One region of the Amycolatopsis sp. CA-161197 genome, then DNA from elsewhere that is predicted to be linked to it. Evidence: riboswitches for the same ligand, from Rfam matches in the RefSeq annotation. Region 1 holds a riboswitch; the other holds the start of a gene.

Evidence for each region. A riboswitch is a leader RNA that binds a small molecule or an ion and turns the genes downstream of it on or off. The one in region 1 is predicted to bind thiamine pyrophosphate.
Region 2: linked by a shared signal. The riboswitch ahead of ACQPXB_RS42295 (thiamine ABC transporter substrate-binding protein) and the one ahead of thiC (phosphomethylpyrimidine synthase ThiC) in region 1 are both predicted to bind thiamine pyrophosphate.

The regions. Positions count from the first base shown of each region.
Region 1 covers NZ_CP192059.1:9,614,113-9,619,374, reverse strand. Annotated here, with positions in the region: gene ACQPXB_RS45655 (NADP-dependent oxidoreductase) at 1-794, opposite strand, end outside; gene ACQPXB_RS45650 (winged helix-turn-helix transcriptional regulator) at 886-1,281, shown strand; gene ACQPXB_RS45645 (hypothetical protein) at 1,337-1,549, opposite strand; gene thiD (bifunctional hydroxymethylpyrimidine kinase/phosphomethylpyrimidine kinase) at 1,567-2,385, opposite strand; gene thiC (phosphomethylpyrimidine synthase ThiC) at 2,413-4,056, opposite strand; TPP riboswitch at 4,050-4,181, opposite strand; gene ACQPXB_RS45630 (hypothetical protein) at 4,365-4,637, shown strand; gene ACQPXB_RS45625 (hypothetical protein) at 4,603-5,070, shown strand.
Region 2 covers NZ_CP192059.1:8,928,929-8,934,190, reverse strand. Annotated here, with positions in the region: gene ACQPXB_RS42300 (4a-hydroxytetrahydrobiopterin dehydratase) at 1,516-1,794, opposite strand; TPP riboswitch at 1,828-1,943, shown strand; gene ACQPXB_RS42295 (thiamine ABC transporter substrate-binding protein) at 1,961-3,019, shown strand; gene ACQPXB_RS42290 (ABC transporter permease) at 2,995-4,635, shown strand; gene ACQPXB_RS42285 (ABC transporter ATP-binding protein) at 4,636-5,262, shown strand, end outside.

The DNA of each region.
Region 1 (5,262 bases):
AGCCCGAGCAGCCCGACGCGGTCCGGCTCCACGAGGATCGGCGCCGTCCGCACGCCCCGCTGGGCCGCCTTCTCCTGAGCCCTCTCGCCGACTCCGCTGGGGACGCTGATGAGCAGGCCGTTCTCCTTCAGCGCCGGCAGCCAGCGCAGATCGCTGTCCTCGCCGACGAGCCCGAGCACGACGTCGAGATCCGCCGGCGTCGCGTTCTGGTCCCGGTAGTCGATCGGCTCGTCCACGCCCAGCGACCGCAGGAAATCGTGCTTCGCCGCGCTGGCCGTCCCGAGCACGTACGCACCACGCGCCTTGGCGATCTGCACGGCGAGGTGGCCCACGCCGCCGGCCGCCGCGTCGACGAGCACCCGCTGTCCACTCCGGACTTCCGCCACGTCCACCAGCGCCTGCCACGCCGTGAGCCCCGCCAGGGGCAACCCGGCCGCCTCCGCGTGCGACAGCCCGGCCGGCTTGCGCACGAATTGGCGCGACGGCGCCGTTACGTACTCCGCGTAGGCCGCGGCCTCGCGCGGGAACCACGGCATGCCGAGGACCTCGTCGCCCTGCTTCACGCCGGTGGCCCCGAAACCCACCTCTTCGACGACGCCGGACACGTCCCAGCCCAGCGTGTACGGGGGCTCGCCCAGGAACACCGGGTGCGCCCGCGACTTCCAGTCGACGGGGTTGATGCCGGCGGCGTGCACGCGCACCAGCACCTCGGTCGGGCCCGGCGCCGGGCGGTCGGTCTCGGTCACCCGCAGCACCTCCGGGCCGCCGAACTCCCGCTGGGTCACCACGCGCATTTCGGATCTCTCCTTCCGGTTGGTTGCCCCCTATGGTGGGTGAGGTGGTCACTTTTCGCCAGAAGGCACTTTCCGGTAAAGTAGGTACCTGATGGAAACCACCTGTGACCAGCACGGACCATGGGACGTCTACCTGAAGAGCTGCCCTTGCCGCGATGTGCTCGACCTGCTAGCGAACAAGTGGACCGCGCTCGTGCTCGGCGTACTTGAGCAGGGGCCGCACCGCTTCGGCGAGCTGCGCCGCGCCGTCGGTGGCATCAGCCAGAAGATGCTCACGCAGAACCTGCGAAACCTCGAACGCGACGGTTTCGTCAGCCGCAAGGTTTTCCCGACCACGCCGCCGACGGTGGAGTACGCGCTCACGCCGATGGGCGCCGAGGTCAGCGCCCACCTGGTGGCGCTGAGCACGTGGTCGCAGTCGAACTTCGACCGGATCCGCGACGCGCGCAGCACCTACGACACGCGCTCACTCGGCCCGGTGAACTGATTCCGTGCGGTCCGGGGGTTTTCCTCCCGTACCGCACGGAACGTCCAGTTCGGACTCAGGTGAAGCGCGGCGGTGGCTTCAGCACGCTTTTCCGGTAGTCGGTCACGGCCCTGCTCTCGGCGATGCCCGGTTTGGGGTCCAGGCCCCATTTCCGGATCACCTTCAGGGCCGCGGCCGGTTTGTTGGCCGAGACCAGCTGGTCGACCTCGAACTTCAGGTCCAAAGGCATTTGGGCCCACAAAGCGCGGGCGGCGGCGTCGTCGGTCACGGGTCCAGTGTGGCCGTTCAGTCGGCCAGCCGCCAGAACGGGGACACCGGCCCCACCCCGGCGCCGAGCGGGTAGGCCTCGGCGACGCAGCGTGCGATGAACTGCTTCGCCTCGGTCACGGCCGTCGGCACGTCGGCGCCCTTGGCGAGCGACGACGTGATGGCCGAGGCCATCGTGTCGCCGCCGCCGTGGGTGTTGTCGGTGTCGATGCGCACGCCGCTGAGCTCCAGCACGTCCGTGCCGTCGGTGAGCAGGTCCACGCAGTCCTCGGCCTCGTACAGGTGCCCGCCCTTCACCAGCACCCACCGGGATCCGAACTCCAGCAACGCGTCCGCCGCCGCGCGCTGGGTTTGCGCGCCGGTGACCGTGATGCCGGTGAGCAGCCGCACCTCGTCGAGGTTCGGCGTGATCAGCGTGGCGCGCGGGAAGAGCTCCGTGCGGATGGCCTCCAGCGCCTCCTCACGCAGGAGCGCGTGACCGGTCATCGACGCGGCCACCGGGTCGACGACGAACGGGGTGTCCGTGTCGCGTCCGATGTGGACCTCGTCGAGCGTTTTCGCCACGGCCTGGATGATGTCGGCCGTGGCGAGCATGCCGGTCTTCGCCGCGTTCACGCCCATGTCGCCGGCCACGGCCTTGATCTGCGCCGTGACGACGTCGGCCGGGATCTCGGTGAAGCCCTGCACGCCGAGCGAGTTCTGCACCGTGACGGCCGTGAGCGCGACGAGCCCGTGGACGCCGTGGGCGAAGAACGTGCGCAGGTCGGCCTGCACGCCCGCACCACCGCCGGAGTCGGATCCGGCGATGGTGAGGGCGGTGCGGGGGGTTTCGGTCATGACTACTGCCTCTGATTGCTGGTGGAGCTACTGCCCGACGACCGGGAGGTAGACCTTGTTGCCCTGCTCGCCGAACTCGGCCGACTTCTCCGCCATGCCGGCCTCGATGGCCTCCACAGTGGACAGCCCGTGCTCCTCGGCGTACTTGCGCACGTCGTGGGTGATCCGCATCGAGCAAAACTTCGGGCCGCACATCGAGCAGAAGTGCGCGGTCTTCGCCGGCTCCGCGGGCAGCGTCTCGTCGTGGTACGAGCGCGCGGTGTCGGGGTCGAGTGCCAGGTTGAACTGGTCGTTCCAGCGGAACTCGAAGCGGGCCTTGGACAGCTCGTCGTCCCACTCGTGCGCGTGGGGGTGGCCCTTGGCGAGGTCGGCGGAGTGCGCGGCGATCTTGTAGGTGATCACGCCGGTCTTCACGTCGTCGCGGTTGGGCAGGCCGAGGTGCTCCTTCGGCGTGACGTAGCAGAGCATCGCGGTGCCGTACCAGCCGATCTGCGCCGCGCCGATGGCGGAGGTGATGTGGTCGTACGCCGGCGCGATGTCCGTCGCGAGTGGACCGAGGGTGTAGAACGGTGCCTCGCCGGTGAGCTGTTCCTCCAGCTCGACGTTCTCCTTGATCTTGTGCATCGGCACGTGGCCGGGGCCCTCGATCATCACCTGCACGTCGTGCTCGCGCGCGATGTGCGTGAGCTCACCGAGGGTTTCGAGCTCGGCGAACTGCGCGCGGTCGTTGGCGTCGGCGATCGAGCCGGGACGCAGGCCGTCGCCGAGGGAGAACGTGACGTCGTACTTGCGCAGGATCTCGCAGAGTTCCTCGAAGTTGGTGTAGAGGAACGATTCCTTGTGGTGCGCGAGGCACCACGCGGCCATGATCGAGCCGCCGCGGCTCACGATGCCGGTCACACGACGGGCGGTGAGCGGGATGTAGCGCAGCAGCACTCCCGCGTGGACGGTGACGTAGTCCACACCCTGTTCGCACTGCTCGATGATCGTGTCGCGGTAGACCTCCCACGACAGCTTCTCCGGCTCCCCGTTGACCTTCTCCAGTGCCTGGTAGATCGGCACGGTGCCCACGGGCACGGGGGAGTTGCGGACGATCCACTCGCGCGTCTCGTGGATGCGCTTGCCGGTGGACAGGTCCATGATCGTGTCGGCGCCCCAGCGGGTGGCCCACACCATCTTGTCGACCTCTTCCTCCACTGAGGACCAGACGGCCGAGTTGCCCATGTTGGCGTTGATCTTCACCAGGAACTTCTTGCCGATGATCATCGGCTCGCTCTCCGGGTGCTTGCGGTTGGCGGGAATCACCGCCCGCCCGCGCGCGACCTCGTCGCGCACGAACTCGGGTGAGCACCGCTCGCGCGCGGCGATGAACTCCATCTCACGCGTGATCACGCCGGCTTTGGCCCAGCCGAGCTGGGTGTTGTGCGCGCGGCCGTCGGCCCAGCCCGCGCGCAGCGGGTGAAGTCCATTGTGGACGTCGATCTTCGCGTCCGGGTTGGTGTACGGCCCGGACGTGTCGTACACGTCGAAGTGCTCACCGTTCGACAGGTCGATGCGCCGCGCCGGAACCCGCAGGCCCGACTCGGTGCGGTGGTAGACCTTGTGCGAACCGGTGATCGGCCCCGTGGTCACGGAAGGCGTGATGGCAGGCTCGTTCTCCAGCGTCGTCAACGACGTTCACTCCCTACGCCGGCATTACCCGGTCAGGTTCATGCGGTCGGCGGCACCGGGTGTCCACAGACAGACACCAGCCGCCCTCTCAGCCCGCCAAGGCGCGAGCTCCCGCGTTGGTTATGAGGTTGTCCCTCGACCATGCCACGGCGGATCACGCGAGCACAAGGCGACTTGTCGACCGGTGTGTTCTTCACCGGATCGGAGCATGCGACCGCCAGGAGTTCACGTGACGATCACCTTTGACGACTTTGGGGGTATCCCGTTGCGGAAAGGCCTGCTCACCGGGTTTGGTGGCGGTCTTGGCGATGGGCGCGGTCCCGGCCGCTTCGACGGCTCAGGGTGACGCGCCAGGTGGGCCTGGTACCCGTCCGAGCTGGCTGCCGGCGGACAAAACGGGCTTCGGCACGGCCCGCGACCGCGCCAGCGACGTGTGGTTCACGCTGCAGGGCGGGCGCATGTCGGAGGTCTGCTACCTCGATTTGTCGACTCCGAGCGTGCGGTTGCTGGACGTCGCTGACCGGGCGGCCGCTCTCGCTCTACGCCGTGGCCGACCCGGACCTGACCAACGACGGCAGTAACGATTCGGCGTCCGCTGCCGCCGCGGTGGCGTCGGCTTCCGACGGTGCCACGGCGGCCGCTCCGGCGTTTTCGCGGACGTCCTTCGGATACGCCGGCGTTTCGGATGGCTCGACGCATTTGCTGGCGTCGAAGAAACTGGTTTCGTATTCTCGTGCCGCCACCGGAAACGTCATCCTCACCGAACAGACGGCAGCCGACGGTATGCGTTCCCGGAACGTGACTTTGGCGCTGGGCATGGGTTCTTCCGCCGCTGCGGCGACGAATAATCCCCAGGATTCCGCCCGCCTCAGTTTCCGCGCGATTTCCGCCGACTACCCCCGCGGCTGGCGCGATTACCTTTCCACGGTCCGCGCCGCCCCGTCTTCATTGCCGATCACGGCGTTCCGCGATCTGTACCACTCCGGCGCGACCAACCGCGTGTGCCCCCAGTAACTCACCTCTGGAAGCCCCACCCATCCTCGGGCTCACCCGGCCACACCCCCGGCACCCCGACGGCTTCGGCCACACCACCGGCCTGGACCCACGCAGTACATCCGCCTGGCCAGGTCGGTCGCGCAGAACCACCCGGTCGAGCAGCCTGCCGCCGAAGCAGCGAGCACTTCCTGGGGCGATGAACCGCTGAAA
Region 2 (5,262 bases), 690 kb from region 1:
TGCGGTCGTAGGCTTGACGGACGAACTGGCCGACGCTCTCGAACTGCACCTGGCGCCGCCATTTCCCGCCCCGGCCGTCCGCCGCGGCGCTGACTACGGCTCGGTCTGCGCCGTGATGATCGGCGCTGCCGTATTACGCGCAGCTCCTGCGCATTGCGGAACTCGCGTTCAAGCGCTTGGAAGAGATGGACGCAGCTCGGCGGAGGTCCGACGCGGAGCTTCAGAACAACGTCAGCTGACCTTCGGGCACGCGGGTCCGCGCGAGAATGGCGTCGCAGCGCTGGCAGGTCACGGCTTCGTCCGTGGGGTTGAGGCCGCGGTAGTCCCAGCCGTTCAGGCCGGGTGCCGCAGGCGGGCAGCCATTCGCCGGTGACGAGGTGGACCGTGCCGGTGGACGTGCGGCCGTGCAGGCGGGTCCAGCTCGGTGGCGCTGCCGGGCGGTGGTGCTTGAGGCGGCGCCGGAATGCCGCGAGCGGTTCGCGTCGCCGGGGCAGCGCGAACAATGCCGGTGGGTCGTCCTCCGGGGTCATGACCACCACGGTCGCAGGGTGGCGTGGTGATCGTCTACCGCCAACCCGGGGTTGATCACCAGCCGCTCCGGACCGCGGTGAGGTCCGGAGCGGTCAGTTGGAACGTTTTTCCGGACAAGTGGTCTTCCGGCCCACGGACGTTGGTCAGCACTCGTTCTTCGGCAACATGCCCTGTTCGCACGCCCAGTCGTGCTGGATTTCGCCGGAGGTTTTGCCTCGGCCGGGGCCGCCGGGGTCCAGGTAGCCCTGGTATTCCTTGCAGCTCGGGTTGAACTTGCGGGCGTTGACGGCCCGTTGGCCACAGCCGGGGCGGGTGTCGCGGGCCTTGGGCGACTTCTTGGTGGCGCGGGGAGTGGATGTCGACTTCAGGGCCGCGGGGGTTGATGTGGGCGCCGGAGGGGTCGACGTCGGTGAAGGCGTCGGTGAGGGCGGGTTCGACGTCGGGGAGACCGGAGCGGCAGGAGTCGCCGAGGTCGACACCGGTGGAGGTCGCGAGTCGGCAGGCGCTGCGCAGGACGCGGCAGCCAGGAACACCACGGCTGCCGCGCACGCCACGCACAAGCGGTTCATACCGAGACGTCGGCACGAACCCGCGAGCCGTTTCGGAGAGTGAAAAGAAGCGCTCAGCCCAGCAGGCCGAGCACCACCAAAGCCGCCAGCGTGAACGACGTCGCGAACAGCGTGATCCAGGCGCGCTGGGTGGCGGAGAGGGCAGTGGGCGAGTTGTTCATCGCGGGTCCTAGCGGGGCGGGGTGGGCGGATTCCGCTGGGATAGCGCGCTGATCAAGGGTGGTGTTACGGCCTGTGGTCGAGATCACGGTGGGTGCGGAAAGTGCGCCACAGGACCGCGGCGGCGGAGGCCACCATCAGGGTGAACGCGGTGGTGCCGACGATGATCGCCTGGGTCATGAAAGTCCCCTCCGTGGAAGTGCGTACGAAGAGGGGACGTGTCAGCCCGCGGGAGGTGTCGCCGGGGTCGGGCAGATCACAGGGAGTCGATCTGGGCCGCGAGGGCGAAGTCCTTCGAGGTGAGGCCGCCGGCGGAGTGGGTGGAGAGGGTGAGCGTCACGGTGCGCCAGCGGATGTCGATGTCCGGGTGGTGGTCGGCGGCTTCGGCGAGGTAGCCGACGCGGACCACGAAGGTCACGGCGTCCGGGAAGGACGGGAGGTCGACCGTACGGGTGATGGAGTCGCCGGAACGGCGCCAGTCGGGGACGGTGGCCAGGGCCGATGAGATCTCGGAGTCGCTCAGTAGTTGCGCCATGTGTCCAATGGTGAACCCGTTTGGGCTACGCTGCACGGTTGCCACGGGAGTCCGGTGCAGCCGGGCTGAGAGGCGGGTGCCCGAGACCCGCGACCGTTCGCACCTGATTCCGGATCATGCCGGCGCAGGGAGGGCTGCTCTCCCCGCATCGGCGCAAGGAGGGCAGATGATTCCGCGGACCGCACGCACGGTGCTGGGCCTGGCCACGGTCACGGCGCTGGCGAGCGCGTGCTCGCTGTCCGGCGGCAGCTCGGGCGGCGACGCCCAGCAGACCCCGACGGTCACGCTCGTCACGCACGACTCGTTCGTCGCGCCGCAGGACGTGCTGGACGCGTTCCAGCGGCAGTCCGGGATCAAGCTCAAGATCCTCAAATCGGGCGACGCGGGGGAACTCACCAACAAACTGGTGCTCACCAAGGCCAACCCGATCGGCGACGTGGCGTTCGGCGTCGACAACACGTTCGCCTCGCGCGCGCTGGGCGAGGGCGTGTTCCAGGCGTACACGAGCCCCGAGGCCGACCGCGGGCCGCAGCGGTACTCCGCGGATCCGCAGCACCGCCTGAGCGCCGTGGACGTCGGCGACGTCTGCGTCAACATCGACCCCGCCTACTTCGCGAGCAAGCACCTGCCCGAGCCCAAGACCTACGACGACCTCGCCGACCCGAAGTACAAGGACCTCACCGTCGCCGAGAGCCCCGCCACGGCGTCGCCCGGGCTGGCGTTCCTGCTGGGCACCGTGGCGAAGTACGGCGAGCAGGGCTGGCACGACTACTGGGCCAAGCTCAAGGCCAACGGCGTCAAGGTCGACAGCGGCTGGGAAGAGGCCTACACCAAGGACTTCTCCGGCTCCTCGGGCAAGGGCCCGCGCCCGATCGTGGTCTCGTACGCGTCCTCGCCGGCCGCCGAGATCGGCGACGACGGCAAGCCGCGCACCAAGGCGCTGCTCGACACGTGCTTCCGCCAGATCGAGTACGCCGGCGTCCTCGCCGGCACCAAGCAGGTGCCGCAGGCCCAGAAGGTGGTCGACTTCCTGCTGTCGCAGCAGTTCCAGACGACGGTCGCGGCCAACATGTACGTCTACCCTGCCCGCGAGGGCGTCGACCTGCCCGCCGGCTGGGCCGCGGCCGCGCCGCTGCCCCAGGACCCCGCGACTCTGCCCGCCGACCAGATCCAGGCCGGCCGTGAGAAGTGGATCGGTGAATGGCGCTCGCTCATGGGCGCGTAACGCCGGCGCAGACCGCGCGCACGGCGGGCCTGGCGCTGCTCGGCCTGCTGCCCGTCGCGTTCCTGGTCGTGTTCTTCGCGTGGCCGGTCGTCGCGATCCTCGGCCGCGGCTTCTCGGCCGGCGGCGTGGACACGGTCCTGGCCGACGCGCAGACGTGGCAGCTCGCCGCGTTCACGCTGGTCAGCGCCGCCGCGTCGACAGTCGTCGCCGTGGTCGCGGGGCTGCCGGTGGCCTACGTGCTCGCGCGCGTGAAGCTGCCGGGCGTCGGGCTGGCGCGCACGCTGGTGCTGGTGCCGTTCGTGCTGCCCACGGTGGTCGTCGGGCTCGCGTTCCGCGCGCTGTGGCCCGACGGCGGTGTGCTGCCGCTGGTGCTGGCCAACGCGTTTTTCAACGTCGCCGTGGTCGCCCGGACCGTCGCCGGGCTGTGGAGCCACCTCGACCCGCGTGCGACCGAAGCCGCCCGCGCGCTGGGCGCCTCGCCGTGGCGGGCCTTCCGCACGGTGACGCTGCCCGCGCTCGGCCCGGCCGTCGCGTCGGCCGCGGCGGTCGTCTTTCTCTTCTGCGCCACCAGTTTCGGCGTGGTGCTCATCCTCGGCGGCGGCCGCTACCGCACGCTCGAGACCGAGATCTACCTGCGCACGGTCGACCTGCTCGACCTCTCCGGAGCGGCCGCGCTGTCGCTCATCCAGTTCGCCGCCGTCCTCGCCGCCCTCGCGCTGGGCGCGATCGCCCGGCGCCGCCGTGAGAACGCCGTGAAACTCAAGCAGGCCACGCCCCGGCGGCCGAGAAAAGGCGAATGGTGGACGGTCGGCGCGGCCACGGTCGTGATCGCCCTGCTGATGACGCCGATCGTCGCGCTGCTGCTGGAGTCGGTGTCCACACCGGACGGCTGGAGCCTCGCCGGCTTCCGCGCGCTCGCGAGCACCGGCACGGACGACGCGCTGCAGGTCTCCGGCTGGGTCGCCGCCCAGAACTCGCTCGCCGCCGCCACCGACGCGACGCTGCTCGCCATGGCCGTCGGCGTGCTGGCCAGCGTCGTGCTCGTCGCCCTGCGGCGCGCACCCGGCCGCCTCGCCCGCGGCATGGGCGAGACAATGGACGCCGCCCTGATGCTGCCGCTGGGCGTCTCCGCCGTGACGGTCGGCTTCGGCTACCTCGTGACGCTCGACGCGCTGCCCGGCGACCTGCGCACGTCGCCGTTGCTCGTGCCGCTCGCGCAGGCGCTGGTGATCATCCCGCTGGTCGTGCGGATGATCCTGCCGGTGCTGCGCGCCGTCGACGTGCGGCTGCGCCAGGCCGCGTCGACGCTCGGCGCGAGCCCGGCCCGCGTGTGGCGCGAGATCGACCTGCCGCTCACCGCGCGCTCGCTCGTCGCGGCCGCCGGGTTCGGTTTCGTGGTGGCGCTCGGCGAGTTCGGCGCCACGAGCTTCCTCGCCCGCCCCGACGCGCCCACGCTGCCCGTCGCCGTCGCGACGCTCATCTCGCGCCCGGGCGAGCTCAACAACCAGATGGCGTACGCCGCGTGCGCGCTGCTCATGGTCGTGACGGTCGCGGCCGTCGCGCTGATCGACCGCTTCGGCTCCGTTCGCGGGCACGGCACGGTGGGGGAGTTCTGAATGGCGCTCACGGTGCGGGACCTCACGGTCCACTACGGCTCGTTCGCGGCGGTCCGCGACGCGCGCCTCGACATCACCGACGGCGAGGTGCTCGCCCTGCTCGGCCCGTCCGGCTCGGGCAAGTCGACGCTGCTGCGTGCCATCACCGGCCTCGAGCCCATGACGTCGGGCTCGGTGAGCTGGGACGGCACCGACCTCGCCACCGTGCCCGTGCACCGGCGCGGATTCGGGCTGGTCTTCCAGGACGGCCAGCTCTTCCCGCACCGCGACGTCGCCGCGAACATCGCGTTCGGCCTGCGCATGCACGGGATCCCCAAGGCGAAACACCGGGCCCGCGTCGAAGAGCTGCTGGAACTGGTGGGGCTCAAGGGGTTCGAACGCCGGCGCGTCACCGAGCTGTCGGGCGGCCAGGCGCAGCGCGTGGCCCTGGCTCGCGCCCTCGCGCCCGAACCGCGGCTGCTGCTGCTCGACGAACCGCTGTCCGGCCTCGACGCGGGGCTGCGCGAGCAGCTCGCCATCGATCTCGCGGACCTGTTGCGGCGCAGCAAGATCACCGCCCTGCTGGTCACCCACGATCAGGAAGAGGCGTTCACGCTCGCCGACCGCGTGGCCGTCCTCGACGCCGGC